DNA from 4 places in the Bradyrhizobium sp. USDA 4449 genome. Region 3 is predicted to be linked to each of the others. Evidence: predicted binding sites of a transcription regulator. Region 3 holds the regulator's gene; each other region holds the start of a gene.
What was found. The regulator LexA, encoded in region 3, represses DNA repair genes until DNA is damaged. The targets are predictions, from matches to a motif close to TGTTCNNNNTGTGTTCNG.
Positions count from the first base shown of each region.

Region 1: a site for LexA is predicted at 2,127-2,144, ahead of ACVIIW_RS21575 (putative DNA modification/repair radical SAM protein). Genes of this name have one in related genera too.
Region 2: a site for LexA is predicted at 2,070-2,087, ahead of ACVIIW_RS04515 (ribonuclease T2 family protein). Genes of this name have one in related genera too.
Region 4: a site for LexA is predicted at 1,849-1,866, ahead of ACVIIW_RS11955 (DNA recombination protein RmuC). Genes of this name have one in related genera too.

Region 1 is NZ_JBSRYD010000001.1:4,636,046-4,639,909, forward strand. Features, by position in the region: gene ACVIIW_RS21570 (UdgX family uracil-DNA binding protein) at 1-811, opposite strand, end outside; gene ACVIIW_RS21575 (putative DNA modification/repair radical SAM protein) at 811-2,046, opposite strand; gene ACVIIW_RS21580 (ImuA family protein) at 2,209-3,012, shown strand; gene ACVIIW_RS21585 (Y-family DNA polymerase) at 2,909-3,864, shown strand, end outside.
Region 2 is NZ_JBSRYD010000001.1:950,948-954,811, forward strand. Features, by position in the region: gene ACVIIW_RS04495 (ATP-binding protein) at 1-411, shown strand, start outside; gene ACVIIW_RS04500 (DUF3617 domain-containing protein) at 492-1,025, opposite strand; gene ACVIIW_RS04505 (hypothetical protein) at 1,073-1,366, opposite strand; gene ACVIIW_RS04510 (hypothetical protein) at 1,549-2,013, shown strand; gene ACVIIW_RS04515 (ribonuclease T2 family protein) at 2,132-2,845, shown strand; gene ACVIIW_RS04520 (23S rRNA (adenine(2030)-N(6))-methyltransferase RlmJ) at 3,034-3,864, shown strand, end outside.
Region 3 is NZ_JBSRYD010000001.1:6,081,002-6,084,865, reverse strand. Features, by position in the region: gene ACVIIW_RS28455 (ComEC/Rec2 family competence protein) at 1-924, shown strand, start outside; gene ACVIIW_RS28450 (hypothetical protein) at 935-1,369, opposite strand; gene ACVIIW_RS28445 (hypothetical protein) at 1,563-1,766, opposite strand; gene lexA (transcriptional repressor LexA) at 1,953-2,654, opposite strand; gene ACVIIW_RS28435 (molybdopterin molybdotransferase MoeA) at 2,831-3,864, opposite strand, start outside.
Region 4 is NZ_JBSRYD010000001.1:2,517,715-2,521,578, reverse strand. Features, by position in the region: gene truA (tRNA pseudouridine(38-40) synthase TruA) at 1-74, opposite strand, end outside; gene fmt (methionyl-tRNA formyltransferase) at 74-1,009, opposite strand; gene def (peptide deformylase) at 1,203-1,727, opposite strand; gene ACVIIW_RS11955 (DNA recombination protein RmuC) at 1,898-3,100, shown strand; gene ACVIIW_RS11950 (AmpG family muropeptide MFS transporter) at 3,296-3,864, shown strand, end outside.

The sequences.
Region 1 (3,864 bases), 1.4 Mb from region 3:
CCGGCCGCTTCTGGGGCTTGTGCGGATCCGTTGCGGCGTTGGCGATCATGGCGCCGGTCATGCGTTCGGCGTCCTCGATCAGGGGTTTAATGATCGAAGCCTCGGGCAGGTTCCTCCAGTATTTCTTCGGCATCTCCGCCTGCATCGCCTTCACCTTCAACCGCGCCGGATTGAAGATGCTGGCGTAGTAACGCCGCCAGGTTTCCTCCAGCCGGTCTTCGCCCCGTGCTTCGTTCTTGCTCGCGCCCGGCGTGAACGAAAGCGCGTGGCCATCCCAATGCGCGCAGAGATCGGGCGTCAAAATCGACCACGGCATGTCGGCAAAGCGGCGCGCGAAAAACGGCGCGGCGAGCTCGACGATATGATGCTCCGGCTCGAACCAGGCGACGTAATGGGCGGCACGCTCGCGTCCGATTTCGCGAAAACGAACGAAGGCGTGCATCTTGTGCTCGTCGCGATGAACAGCTCTCGCCATGGCCGTGACCAACGCGACGTCGGTATCCATCGCGACTTCGATGAGGTCGTGATTGTCCTTCAATCGCCAGAGCAGGCGATAGAGGATCGCAAAACGCTCGCCGTCGCGGTGCAGGATTGCCGCTTTCGCCAGCTCGATGAATTTTGCTGATACGCTGAAAGTGCCGTCGTTCACCTCGAGAATCGGAGAGGGCGCGGGCGGCGCGAACAGCTCAGCTTCGCCACCCCGCACGGCCCAGGTGACATCGGCGGGCGCCACGTGATGAAGCACGAGCGTGCGAGCAGCTTTGCGCCAGCCGCCGAAATCGGTCTCGGTGTCGAGGACAATGAACTGCATCAGAAGCCAAACCCCAATTGCGTTGCTTTCGGCTTGAACCGTTCGATCAACCGCGCCTCGTCCAGGCGTTGCGAGGAGGGCCGGTGATCGCTGAGGACGATGAACGGCAGCGCCTTGTGCTTGGGCACGTGCAGCCGCGCGAGATCGGACAGGCGGATCGTGGTGGTGCGCCGCGTCGCGATGATGCGCTCGACCGCCCTGGTGCCGAAACCCGGCACGCGCAGCAGCTGCTCGCGGCTGGCGCTGTTGACGTCGAGCGGAAAGCGGTCGCGATGCCGTAGCGCCCAGGCGAGCTTTGGATCGATGTCGAGCGGCAGCATCGCGGTCTCGTCGACGATCTCACCGACGTCGAAGCCGTAGAATCGCATCAGCCAGTCGGCCTGGTAGAGCCGGTGCTCACGCAGCAGCGGCGGCTGGACCAGAGGCAATGCGCGGCTCGCATCGGGGATCGGGCTGAAGGCGGAGTAATAGACGCGCCTGAGCCTGTAGGATCCATAGAGATTGGCGCTGGTGTGGAGGATGGTGTGATCGTTCGCGCCGTCGGCGCCGACGATCATCTGCGTGCTTTGGCCGGCCGGTGCGAAGCGCTGCGGTCTTGTCCTTGTCTTCGCGCGGCGATTTTCCTCGGCTTCGTCGAGCTTCAGCCGCAATCGGCCCATGGTGCGGCGGATCGCACGTACGTCCTTCTCCGGCGCGAATTGCTGCAGGCTTGTCGCCTCGGGCATTTCGATATTGATGGAGAGACGGTCGGCATATTTGCCGGCTTCCGCGATCAGCGCATCGTCGGCTTCCGGAATGGTCTTGAGATGGATGTAGCCGCGGAAGTGATGGTCCTCGCGCAGTTTTCGCGCGACACTGACCACTTGCTCCATGGTGTAGTCGGGGCTGCGGATGATGCCGGAGGAGAGAAACAGGCCCTCGATGTAATTGCGCCGGTAGAAATCGAGCGTCAGCTTGACCACTTCATCGATGGTGAAGCGGGCGCGCGGCACGTTGGAGGAAGCGCGGTTGACGCAATAGAGGCAATCGTAATTGCAGGCATTGGTCAGCAGCACCTTGAGCAGGGAGATGCAGCGTCCATCCGGCGCGTAGGAATGGCAGATGCCCATGCCGGGCGCGGTCGAGCCCATGCCCTTGCCGTCGCTGGAATCCCGCTTCTCGGTGCCGCTGGAGGCGCAGGAGGCATCGTACTTGGCGGCGTCCGCGAGAATTTCCAGCTTGCGTTGTACGTCCATTCCGGAATCCCTTTGATTTGGCTCATGAATTCGATCGAACGCAATTCGATTTGACTCTTCGGCTGCCGTTAGCTTTATATTAGAACATACCATGAACAAATAAGCCAGCCGTTGGTTTCTCTTTTGAGAGCCACCGGCAATCACCTCTGAGGAGCGGCGAGCATGAACGCACGCATGAGCGCGCTTGCGACCTTGCGCAGCCAGATCGAGCGGATCGAGACGGCGGAGGTCGTGCATCATCACGATCGTGTCGCGCTCGGTCACAGCGAGGTCGATCGCGCGCTGAAAGGCGGCCTCGCGCGCGCGGCGGTCCATGAGGTGTTTTGCGAAGGGCGTCAGGGTGCGGCCGCGACCGGTTTTGTCACCGCGCTGGCGGGTCGCGTCACGGTGCAGCGGCCGCTGCTGTGGGTGCGGCAGGATTTTTCGGAACTCGAAACCGGCGCGCTGTCGATGAGCGGGCTCGCCGAGCTCGGGCTCGATCCACGCCGCGTGGTTATGGTGCGCGCGGCCGATGTGGAGAGCGCGCTGCGGACCTCGGCCGATGCGCTCGCCTGCGATGCGCTCGGCGCCGTCGTGCTCGAGCTCTGGGGCGAGACGAGGCAGTTCGATCTCGTCGCGAGCCGCAAGCTGACGCTCGCCGCGCAATCATCCGGCGTTACCGGTTTGTTGCTGCGGATGGCAGCACAACCGTTGCCCTCGACAGCGGAGACGCGATGGATGCTGCGCGCGGCGCATTCGCCGCCGGGATCGGCTTCAATGCCTGCGGCGCCTTGGGACGTCTGGGGGGCGCCGCGCTTCGATGTCGAGCTGTTGCGCAATCGTCATGGCCCGTGTGGCCGGTGGATCATGGAATGGAAGTGTGATGAGTGCCAGTTCAGTGAACCGTCGGCGTATTCTCAGCCTGTGGCTGCCGCGCCTGCCCATCGACCGGATCCAGCGGTTTTTCAGCAGCGCCGGGCTGGGTAAAAATAATAATGGTCCGAGCATCGTTGTCATCAAGGACAACAATGCGCTGGTGATCCACGCACTGGATGAAACCGCCGAGCGCTTCGGGTTGCATATTGGTCAGCCGCTGGCGAATGCCCGGGCGATGTGCCCGGATTTGAAAGTGTTCGACGCCGATGTCGTGGCCGATGCGAAAACGCTCAGCGACATCGCCGATTGGTGCGATCGCTTCACGCCGCTGGTGGCGCTCGATCCGCCGCACGGGTTGTTCCTCGACATCACCGGCTGCGCGCATCTGTTCGGCGGCGAGGCTGCGCTGTTGCAGACGCTGGTCCGGGCGCTCGGCCGACAAGGCTTTGCCGTCAGCGCGGCGATCGCCGGCACCTCGGTCTGCGCGCGCACACTGACGCGGCAGGGCTCCGGGATCATCGTTGCCGACGGTGGGGAAGCGGCGGCAATCGACCGGTTTCCGGTGTCCGCGCTCGGTGCGGAGGAGACGATCACCACCGGCCTACGCCGCGCCGGACTGAAGACCATCGGCGATGTCGCCTCGCGCAACGCCTCCGAGATCACGGCGCGGTTCGGCGCGCGGTTCTCCACGCTGCTCGCGCATGCGCTGGGGCAGGGCGATGCGCCCATTAGTCCGCGCAAGCCGGTGCCTGACTACATCGTCGAAAAGCGTTTTGCCGAGCCGATCGCGACCGACACCATGATCGCGATGACGCTGTCGCGGCTGGCCGATACGTTGATCGCGTCCATGGAGAAACAGGGCAAGGGCGCGCGGCGGCTGGAGGCCGCGTTCTTCCGCACCGACGGTGTGGTGCGTGCGATCATGGTCGAGACCGGACGTCCCGTGACGCGAAGCAAAGTCGT
Region 2 (3,864 bases), 5.1 Mb from region 3:
CAGGCGCTCGAGGAGCTGCGCAGCGACGCCGAACGCCACGGCCATGCCGCGACCGTGACATTCAGCGGCCTGCCCGTGGTGACGGTGAAGCCGGCCTCGTTCAAGCGCTGCCTCGCCAACCTCGTCACCAATGCCGCGCGCTATGGCAAGGCCATCGCCATCTCCGGCCAGCGCGATCACCGCTATCTGACTGTGACGGTCGACGACGACGGCCCGGGTATCCCGGTGCATTTGCGCGAGGAAGTGTTCAAGCCGTTCCTGCGGCTCGACAATGCCCGCAACCAGGACGAAGGCGGCACGGGCTTAGGCCTCGCGATCGCCCGCGACATCGCCCGCTTGCATGGCGGCGACATCACGCTGGGCGACAGCCCGATGGGCGGATTGAGGGCGAGCGTCCGGATACCGGTGTAGCTTTCGCACCTCGCTCAGCACGAGCGAAGCCCGTCGCATCCCAGTAAGAACGCGGCGAGGAGCGCACCGGGTTTCCGGGACTACTGCTTCGGCAGCAGCGCCTTCAGCTTGTCGACGTCGCGCACGTTCATCTTGAACCCGCCGGGCATCACGATGTCGCCGGGCTTCTGGTCCGCCTTGCATGCGCCAAGCCATTTGGCCTCCAGCGTCATGGTGGTGTCGCGCCCTGCGGTACCGGCGGCACCGCCCTGCGCATGTGACGAGGTCTTCACCGTGTAGGCCGAATTGAAGTCGCCTGTGATCTCGGCGTGCGAGGTCGTGGACATGCCGGCGACGCTGCACTCGGAATCGCTGACATAGCCGGTGGCCGTCTTCTTGACGTCTTGCTTGGAGCAGACCTGCTTGGCCATCGGCGAGATGTTGTTGCTCATCTCCTTGTCGACAGCCTCATCGGTGCAATGCTGCATGGTCATTTCCGGCATCGCAGAGCCGGTCCTGACCATTTTCATTTCCCAGAGGCCTGCCTTGCGCACCGGCAGGTCGTCAGCGACGGCGCTGCCCGCCGACAGCACGAGACAAGCGACTGATCCGAGCAAAGCAAGCTTGCGCGTCATGGCAGAACTCCCGGCTGAGATGTCGAGGCTCGCCGTTCCGAAACGCCTCAGTAGAGGGTGCGGATCGGCCGATCGGCGGCGCCGTAGGGCACCCAACGACAGGCGAACGAGATGTAACCGCCCTGATAGGCCTGCACCGCGAGGAATTTCACCACCTTGCCGTACTGCGCGCAGTGATCGACCGCGACCTGGCGCGCATCGACCTGGGTCGCCATCGAATAAGCGATGATGCCGCCGGTGTCGTTGCCCTTGAAAGGCGGCACCGGGAGGATGTCGGCGCGCGCCGACTGGCTCGCCATCATACCCAAGGCAAGAAGGCCCGCGGCCGCAATGATTCGCATTCCCGTCACTCCGATTGATTGCCGGCAGTTTACGTTGCCGGCGCGGCGGTGGAAAGAACCGAAGGCCTGTCGAATGCGACGTTGTGATCAACTCCTGCCCGAGTGTTGCCGCGCTGCACTTGACCTCCCCCGCCCTTCGCGGCACCGTCTGACCTTCGCAGATCATGCTGTCTGGATTGCCCATGCGCGCCTCGACCTCCCCGAAATCGCTTCGCTTAGCCGCCGTTCTCGGCCTCGTGTTCGGGGCGCTGTCGCTCACCGAGGCCAAGGCCGCCAATCCGCTGGAGCTGAATTTCTGGCTGAGCGGGCCGCGGTATGACGGCAATGTCGCCGAATGCGACAAGGCGCTGCCGACGATCTCGAGCCAGTTCTGGGAGAAGGAAAGCTCGTTCTGGAATTCGCCCTTGCAAATCACGGGCTTCGCCAACGTTCACGAGACCGCTTTCCGGCCCTGGGCTTCGGACAACATTCCGCGCCGCTTCTGCACCGGCGAGGCCATGCTGACTGACGGCAAGGTGCGCAGGGTGCACTTCTCGATCATCGAGGATGGCGGCTTTGCCGGATATGGTCAGGGCGTCGAATGGTGCGTGGTCGGGCTCGACCGCAACTGGGCGTACAACCCGTCCTGCCGCGCAGCCAAGCCCTGAGCCGAAGGCCCTGATTCGGGCTCATCGAGCCACCGGATCATCCGGCGCCGGAATTTTGTTCTTGAAATGTTCTCGTTGCCTGCTAGGCTTCTGCACAGTCTAGTTGAGGGGCGTCACCATGTTTCATTTTAGATTGCATTCGTTCTTCCGTCTCGTGATTTCGCTGACCCTCCCCCTGACCCTTGCCGCCGGGCTGATCTCGCTCGTCGACGGTGCAAAGGCGCAGGACAAGCGACAGAACACACCCGGTGAATTCGACTTCTACGTGCTGTCGCTGTCGTGGTCGCCGTCCTTCTGCGAGGAAGCGGCCGAGCGCGGCCGCGGCGGCGGGCGCTCCAACATTCAGTGCGAGGGACGGCCTTATTCCTTCGTGGTTCACGGGCTCTGGCCGCAATATGAGAGCGGCTTTCCGGAATATTGCCAGCGGCCGTCGCCGCGGCTGAACCGCAGCATCGTCTCTTCGATGCTCGATTTGATGCCGGCGCCAGGATTGATCTTCAATGAATGGGACAAGCACGGCACCTGCTCAGGGCTCACCGACCGCACCTATTTCGAGACCATTCGCAAGGCGCGCGCCGCGATCAAGATCCCGGCCGAATATCTCGAGCTGTCGGAGGCCAAGACGGTGGCGCCGGGCGAGGTGGAAGAAGCCTTCATCAAGGCCAATCCCGGTTTGAGCAATGCGGCCATCTCGATCACCTGCAACCGGACGCGGTTGTCCGAAGTCCGCATCTGCCTCAGCAAGGACCTGCAGTTCCGCGCCTGCGAGGAGCTCGAACGCCGCTCCTGCCGCCGCGACCAGGTGACGATGCCGCCGATCAGGGGCGGTTAGATCAGGCATTCGTGCCCCGACGCAGCGCAGTTTCTCTTCGACGATGCGCTGCAGAGCCGGGCCGCGCTGCATGGGAATCCCAAGCCCCTGGGAGCCGGCTCTGCGCAGCAGCGTTGCACGCTGCCACGCGTCCGGGACACTCGCGCTTGCCTCTTTGCTCAAGCCGCCGCGTGGCGTAGTGCTCTTGCATGAACTATCGCCACGCCTTTCATGCCGGGAATTTTGCCGACGTCATCAAGCACATCGTGCTGGCACGCATCCTGACTTATCTGCAGGACAAGCCAGCCGCCTTCCGCGTCATCGACACCCATGCGGGTGCCGGGCTCTATGATCTCGACAGCGACGAGGCGCGCCGCAGCGGCGAGTGGCTGACCGGCATCGCGCGACTGATGCAGGCGCGCCTCTCGAACGAGAGCGTCGCGCTGACCAAGCCGTACATGGACATCGTCCGGGCCTTCAACCCGAAGGGTGAGCTCAAGGCTTACCCGGGCTCGCCGCTGATCGCACGCGCGCTGATGCGGCCGCAGGACCGGCTGGTGGCCTGCGAGCTCGAGCCGAAGGCGCGCAAGACGCTGATCGACGCGTTGCGGCGCGACGAACAGGCGCGCGTGGTCGATCTCGACGGCTGGATGGCGCTGCCGGCTTTCGTCCCGCCGAAGGAGCGGCGCGGGCTCGTGCTGATCGATCCGCCCTTCGAGGCCAAAGACGAGTTCCAGCGGCTGGGCGAGGCCTTCTCCACCGCCTTCGCGAAATGGCCGACCGGTATCTATGTAATCTGGTATCCCGCCAAGAGCCGGCGCGCCACCGACACGCTGGCGCAACTCGTGGCTCGCACCGCAGCTGCCGCAAAGACTCCCGGGAAATGTCTCCGCCTCGAATTCAGCGTCGCGCCGCAGGCCGACGGCGCCGCCCTCACCTCGACCGGGCTCCTGATCGTCAATCCGCCGTACACGCTGCAAAGCGAGCTCAAGACGATTCTGCCCGAATTGGAAATGCCGCTCGGCCAAGGCGGAGCTGCC
Region 3 (3,864 bases):
TCCATGATCGCGGGGCTTGCGACCACGCCCTATGCCGCCTTCCATTTTCACCGCGTCACGCCCTACGGCGTGCTCGCCAATCTCGGTGCGATGCCCGTCGTCTCGGCGCTGGTGATGCCGGCCGGGCTGTTGGGACTGCTCGCGGCTCCGTTCGGGCTGGACGGCGTGTTCTGGTGGCTGATGGGGATCGGCATCGACTGGATGATTGTGGTCACCCGCTGGGTGGCGGCATTGCCAGGGGCTATCGGCCATGTCGGCGCCTTCGGCACCGCGCCGCTGGTGACGGCGAGCCTGGGGCTTGTCCTGATGGGGCTGTTGCGCACGCCGCTGCGCTGGTCGGGTGCGATCGTGCTTGCGGTCGCAACGATCTGGGCCTTGTCGGTGCGGCAACCCGACATTCTCATTGCCGCCGACGGCCAGAACGTCGCGGTGCGCGGCAAGGATGGGCAGCTGCATCTGATCAGGACGAAGAAGGACAATTTCCTTCTCAAGGAGTGGCTCGCGGCGGACGCCGACCCGCGCGATGCCGCCAGCGCTTCGCTCGGCGACGGCGTGTCGTGCGACGATGCCGGCTGCGTGACGCCGCTTGCCGACGGCCGCATGATTGCGCTGGCGCTGCGCATCGACGCGCTGGCCGACGATTGCAGCCGCGCAGCGCTGGTGGTGACGGCGAGGCCTGCGCCGCCCGATTGCGCTGCAATGGTGATCGATCGGCCGCGTCTGGCGAGCCAGGGCGCGCTTGCGCTGACACAGCGCGGTGACGGTTTTGCGGTTCAGCCGGTGAGAGCGAGGGGCGCAAACCGCTCCTGGTCGCCGGTGGCGCCCGGCGATGCAGATTTCGGCCAAACCCTCAAGCCACGGTCGGCAGCTCCGCGGACCAAAGACGCAACGCCGTCGGAGGCCGACCTTCAGGCCGAGGACTAGAATCGACGCTTCAGCCGATCGGCAGGCGTGGCGGCGTCGTGCGACTGTCGGCGGCCACTTGCGGCTTGTGCTCGCGCTCGCCGAGCGGCTGGGTCACGGGCAGTTGCAGCACGGTTGCGCGCTGGCCTTCGACGAGCTGCGTCACCAGCACGTATTTGCCATCGGGGAATTCGATCGCGTCGTGATGGCGATCGGGAATGTGCGGATCAACCTTGCCGAACTTGCCTACGCGGGAATTGATGGTGCGGGTCCAGATCCACCTGTTGTCGTAGCGGACGTTGTCGGCGAAGGCGAGCTCCGTTCCCGGAAGCAGGCAGACCGCGACCGACATGTCGGCTTCAGAGGCGAAGCCGCGCGTCGAGGTGCCGCGGAACGTTGTCGTGACGATCGTCTCGCCGACTTCTGCGGGACGCGTCGCGACGGCATGCAAGCTATAGTCACACATCGGGTGCTCCTCATCGGGGATAGCAACCCGCGCCTCTGTCCTGGAGGCGCCGGCCTCTATCAGAGTTGAAGCCTGCAAGACTCTGCTTGGTTGTAGGCAAATCTGCGGCTCCGATCCGCGAGCCGCAATCACATTATCTTTCCCGAACGGCTGGGAACAAAGCTTGCCTCCGTGCATTTGGGAGGCTTCGCGCTCAGCGTCCGGCCGGCGCGGACCAGCCGGAATATTGCCAGCCGGGCTGCGCCTGTTGCTCGATGGCGTTGCGGGCATCGCGGATCTGCGCGCTCGTCGCCTGCGGCACCTTGCCGAGGCGATGCTGCGCATGCGCAGCAAAGGCGTGCGATCCGGACGCTGTGATCAGCGTCATCGTGACGGTGCTCAGGATGATCTTGCCCATCATTCTCTCCTCAGTCTCCCTGGAGGCCCATCGAAGCGAGTGTGCTTCGTTGCGGCATGCCGGGGATGTAGGGCTGGAGAGGTGGCGGGATAATCTGTGCAGAACCAGAAAGTCTATCCAGCCGGAGCGGACAATCGTCCGCTCCAATCGTTGATCGCAGTCACCGATCGCGCGAGAACGTGGCGCTCAGTACTTGCGATAGAGACCGATCAGCTTGCCCTGGATCTTGACCCGGTTGGGGGGCAGGATGCGGACCTCATAGGCGGCATTCGCTGGCTCGAGCGCGATCGAGGCGCCGCGGCGACGGAAGCGCTTCAAGGTGGCTTCCTCGTCGTCGATCAGGGCGACGACGATGTCGCCAGTGTCGCAGCTCTCGTTGCGCTGGATGAGGGCCATGTCGCCGTCGAGGATGCCGGCGTCCACCATGGAATCGCCGCGCACTTCGAGCGCATAGTGCTCGCCCGCGCCGAGCATGTCGGGCGGAACGCTGATAGTGTGGCTGCGGGTCTGCAAGGCTTCGATCGGCGTACCGGCCGCGATCCGGCCCATGACGGGCACCGCGACGGGACGCTCGCCCTCATCCGCCGGCGGGCTCGACGTCATGCGCACCTTGCCGAGGTTGCCCTCGATGACGCTCGGGGTGAAGCCGCGGCGACTGCCGGCGGCGGCCTGGAGCTCGGGCAGCTTGATCACCTCGATCGCGCGGGCGCGGTTGGGCAGACGGCGGATGAAGCCGCGCTCCTCGAGCGCAGTGATCAGGCGGTGGATGCCCGATTTCGAGCGCAGATCGAGCGCGTCCTTCATCTCGTCGAAGGAGGGCGGCACGCCGCTTTCCTTCAGCCGCTCGCTGATGAACCGCAGGAGCTCGTATTGTTTGCGCGTTAACATCTCGACCAAAATCCCCCTGGTGATGTCATTCAATTCCGAGACGCTGAATTCAGCCATAAGCCGCTACATGCTCGAAACAAATCATGAACGGACACTATATGTTCGATACATGTTCCGCAACTGCTTAATTTACCGTGAACGCGACCAAGTTCGCGGAACGCACGCGAACGAAGCGGTCAGACGGGCAGCCGCAGCACCTCGCAAGCGGTGCCTGCTTCGGCCTTCGGCGCGAACGGTGCGCGCACGAGAAGTGCCTGTGCCGCAGCCAGATTCGAAAGCAACGAGGAGTCCTGATGATCGACGGGAACGGCGACCAGCGTGCCGTCGTCACGCTCTGCCAGCCGCGCGCGCAGATAATCTTCGCGCTGATCGTTGGCGCCGACATCGCGGCCGAGCACGGCGCGCTCGCGGCGATGATGAACCGCCGAACGCCCCGACAGCGCGCGAATCAGCGGGACCAGAAACAGGAAAGCGCAAACGTAGGATGATACGGGATTGCCGGGCAGGCCGATCACGCGCATCGATCCCAGTTGCCCGTTCATCATGGGCTTGCCCGGTCGCATCGCGATCTTCCAGAACGCCATCGAGATACCTTCGTCCCTCAGTGCCTGTTGCACCAGATCGTGGTCGCCCACCGAGGCACCGCCGGTCGTGATCAGGATGTCGGCGCCGCTCTCGCGCGCGCGGCGGATGCCCGATGTGGTGGCGGCAAGCGTATCGGCCGCGACCCCGAGATCGATCGTGTCGGCACCTTCGCTGCGAGCCAGAGCATGAAGGGCATAGCCATTGGAATAGACGATCTGGCCGTGGCCGGGCGTCGAGCCCGGCATCACCAGCTCATCGCCGGTGGCGAGGATTGCGACCGTCGGCCGGCGGCGGACCGCGAGTTGCGGATGGTTCATCCCGGCGGCGAGTGCGAGGTCGCGCTCCGTGAGCCGCGTGCCGCTGCGCAGGAGCACGTCGCCCTCGCGGAAGTCGATGCCGGCCGGGCGGATGTGTCGTCCGGTGATGGCGGCTTCCTTGATCGTGATGCACTCGCCGTCGGCGACGGTGTCCTCCTGGATCACCACGGCATCCGCGTTATCGGGAACGACGCCACCGGTGAAGATCCGCACGGCTTCGCCGGCGCCGACCCTTCCAGCAAACGGCCGGCCGGCTGCGACTTCGCCGATCACCGTGAGCCGTGTGTCGACCTTGGCCGCATCGCCCG
Region 4 (3,864 bases), 3.6 Mb from region 3:
GGCAGCGTGTCCTGCACCTGCCAGCCGAAGAACGGCGCGCCGTCATATTCGAGGGTGAGCTTGTAGCGGGGCATCAGCAGAGCCGCATCGGCGGCTCGACCTTCACGCCGCGTAAAAAGTCCGCCGCTTGCATCCGGCCTTTGCCCTCGCGCTGCAGCTCGAGGATGCGGATCGCGCCCTCGCCGCAGGCGATCGTGAGTTTGGCGTCGAGCACCTCGCCCGGCGCGCCGGAGCCCTTGGCAAGCTCACAACGCAGGATTTTGATTCGCGCATTCTCGCTGACGCCGGCAAGCTCCGCCCAGGCACCGGGAAACGGCGACAGACCGTGGATGTGGCGCAGCACGGCGTGCGCAGGCTTTGTCCAGTCGATCCGGGCCTCGGCCTTGTCGATCTTGGCGGCGTAAGTGACGCCCTCTTCGCTCTGCTTTTTCAGCTGGAGGCCGCCGCGGTCAAGGGCGGCCATGGCGCGCACCATCAGATCGGCGCCCAGCCGGGAAAGGCGATCATGCAGATCCAGCGCAGTCATGTTGTCTGAAATCGCGAGACGCTCGGCCATGGCGACATCGCCGGTATCGAGGCCGACATCCATCTTCATCACCATCACGCCGCTCTCGGCATCGCCGGCCATGATCGCGCGGTTGATCGGCGCGGCGCCGCGCCAGCGCGGCAGCAGCGAGGCGTGAAGGTTGTAACAGCCGAGCTTCGGCGCATCGAGGATCGCCTGCGGCAGGATCATGCCATAGGCGACGACGACGGCGGCGTCGGCGTCAAAGGCGCTGAATTCGTCCAGCGCTTCCTGGGTCTTCAACGTCCTCGGTGTCAGCACCGGCACACCGAGTTTTCGCGCGGCCTCTTCAACGGGCGTCGGCTGCAATTGCAGCCCGCGCCGGCCGCCCGGCTTCGGCGCGCGCGTATAGACGGCCACGATCTCGTGGCCATGCGCGACCAGTTCGAGCAGCGTCGGCACGGAGAAATCGGGCGTGCCCATGAAAATCAGGCGAAGGGGCATGACAGGGACTCTGTACGTTCCCTCCCCAGTGGGGGAAGGCTAGGGAGGGGGGTGCCACACGACGCGCTCTCACGACGAGAGTGCGGACTGGTTCTTCTTCCCCGTTAGACCATTTCCTCGGCTACCCCTCTCCCCCGCCCTCCCCCACAAGGGGGGAGGGAGCCCAGGGGAGTGTGGCGCAGCACCAAAAACTCTACTCCGCGCGCTTGGCGGCTTTCTCGAACTTCTTCATCACGCGGTCGCGCTTGAGCTTCGAGAGATAGTCGACGAACAACACGCCATTGAGATGGTCGATTTCGTGCTGGATGCAGGTGGCGTAGAGGCCTTCGGCGTCCTCCTCGTGCAGCTTGCCGTCGAGGTCCGTGAAGCGCACACGCACTTTCGCGGGACGTTCGACCTCCTCGTAATATTCGGGAATCGACAGGCAACCTTCCTCGTAGACCGACAGGTCTTCAGACGAGGCGATGATCTCCGGATTGATGAAGACGCGCGGCTCCGGCTTGGTCTCCCCGTCCTGGTTGGGCTTGGCGAGATCCATCGTGATCAGCCGCAGCGGTTGCGCGATCTGGATCGCCGCCAAGCCAATGCCGGGCGCGTCATACATCGTCTCGAACATGTCGTCGGCAAGCTTGCGGATCTCCGCCGTGACCTTCTCGATCGGCTTGGAGACCAGACGCAGCTGCTTGTCGGGCAGGATGATGATTTCTCTGAGGGCCATGCCGGGCGATTTAAGCCGCGCGCGACATCGGGTCAATGCGGCCGGGAACGCGTTAACCCTCCGCTAACCATAAACTTCACCTTTGGTTAACCATAAAAAATGAGGGATCGATCAACGTAAATGTTCGCTATTCGTTCGTGGCCCGTCGCGAATCGGCTAGAAGGACAGGCATGAACGAGATCATTTTCATGCTGGGCGACTGGCCGGTGCGCGGGTTCGATGCGCTGATCGGCTTCGGCACCCTCGTCCTCATCCTGCTGGTGGTGATTGCCGTCGTGGTCGCCAGATCCGGGCGTCGCGGCGCGGAACTGGCGATGGCGGGGGCGATCCGGGCCGACGAGCTCGAGGAGCGGCTCGCCCAGGTGCTGCACGCCCAAGCTGAGGCCTCCGGCCGGGTCGACGCCATGACGGAGGCGCTGGCTGGACGCCAGGCCGAGATGGCGCGGGCCGTCAACGAGCGGCTGGATTCGGTGACCCATCGCGTCGGCCAGTCGATGGAACACTCGACCCGCAACACCATGGAGAGCCTGCGCGCGCTGCACGAGCGGCTCGGCATCATCGACAGCGCGCACAAGAACCTCACCGACCTGACCACGCAGGTGACGACCTTGCGCGACGTGCTCGCCAACAAGCAGTCGCGCGGCGCCTTCGGCCAGGCGCGGATGGAGGCGATCGTCCAGGACGGCCTGCCGAAGGGCGCTTACGAGTTCCAGTTCACGCTCTCGACGGGAAAACGGCCCGACTGCGTCGTCTTCCTGCCCGACCAGCGCCCGCTCTGCATCGACGCGAAATTCCCGCTGGAAGCGATGACCGCGCTGCACGACGCCCGCACCGACGAGGAGCGACGCACTGCCACGCAGCGGCTGCGCGGCGACGTGATGAAACATGTCAGCGACATCGCCGAAAAATACCTCGTCCCCGGCGAGACCCAGGAGATGGCGCTGATGTTCGTGCCGTCGGAATCGGTCTACGCCGAGATCCATGACGGCTTCGACGACGTGATCCAGAAGGCCTATCGCGCCAAGGTCGTGCTGGTCTCGCCCTCGCTGCTGATGCTCGCGATCCAGGTGATGCAGCAGATCATGAAGGACGCGCGGATGCGCGATGCCGCCGACCAGATCCAGACCGAGGTGATCAAGCTCGGCGACGATCTCGGTCGCCTGCGCGACCGCGTGCTGAAGCTGCAGAAGCATTTTGCCGACGCCAACGAGGACGTCCGCCAGATCCTGATCTCCGCCGACAAGATCGAAAAGCGGGCGGGACGGATCGAGGAACTCGATTTCAGCAAGAGCGATGCGCCGGCGGAGGGCCCGCGGCTGTTGGCGACGGGCGCTGGCGAGCTGTTTCCGCGGAAGCTCCAGGCGGGGGAGTGACCTCAGGGCACACTGTCATGCCCCGCCAAGGCGGGGTATCCAGTACGCTGCGGCAGCCGTGATTGAACCGAAACGCTGGTGATTACTGGATCGTCCGCCTTCGCGGAAGATGACAGCGGAGAAGGCGACGACACCTCGTTTGTGGCCGTGGCAACGACAGTCCCTCGCGCCCCCAGAATCTGCTAACACCTCCCCATGACCGCACCCGACGCGACGTCCCCCGCCGGCACCGATGCCCCTGCGACTTCATGGCGCGACAGCCTCGCCGTGTACCTGCAACCGCGGGTGCTGATCGTGCTGTTCCTCGGCTTTTCGTCGGGGCTGCCGCTGGCGCTGTCGGGCTCGACGCTGCTGGTGTGGATGCGCGAGGCTGGCGTCGATCTCAAGACCATCGGGCTGTTTGCGCTGGTCGGCACGCCCTACACGCTGAAGTTCCTGTGGGCGCCGCTGGTGGATGCGCTGCATGTGCCGCTGTTCACGCAAGCCTTCGGGCGGCGGCGCGGTTGGTTGCTGTTCTCGCAGATATTGTTGATCGTGGCGATTCTGCTGCTGGCAATGACCGATCCTGCAAGCTCGCCATTCTTCGTCGCGCTTGGCGCGCTGCTGGTGGCGACGACGTCGTCGACGCAGGACATCGTGGTCGACGCCTTCCGCGTCGAGAGCCTGCCTGAAAGCGAACAGGCGGCCGGCATGGCGGCCTATGTCGCCGCCTATCGCATCGGCATGCTGGTCTCGACCGCCGGCGCGCTGTTCATCGTGTCCGG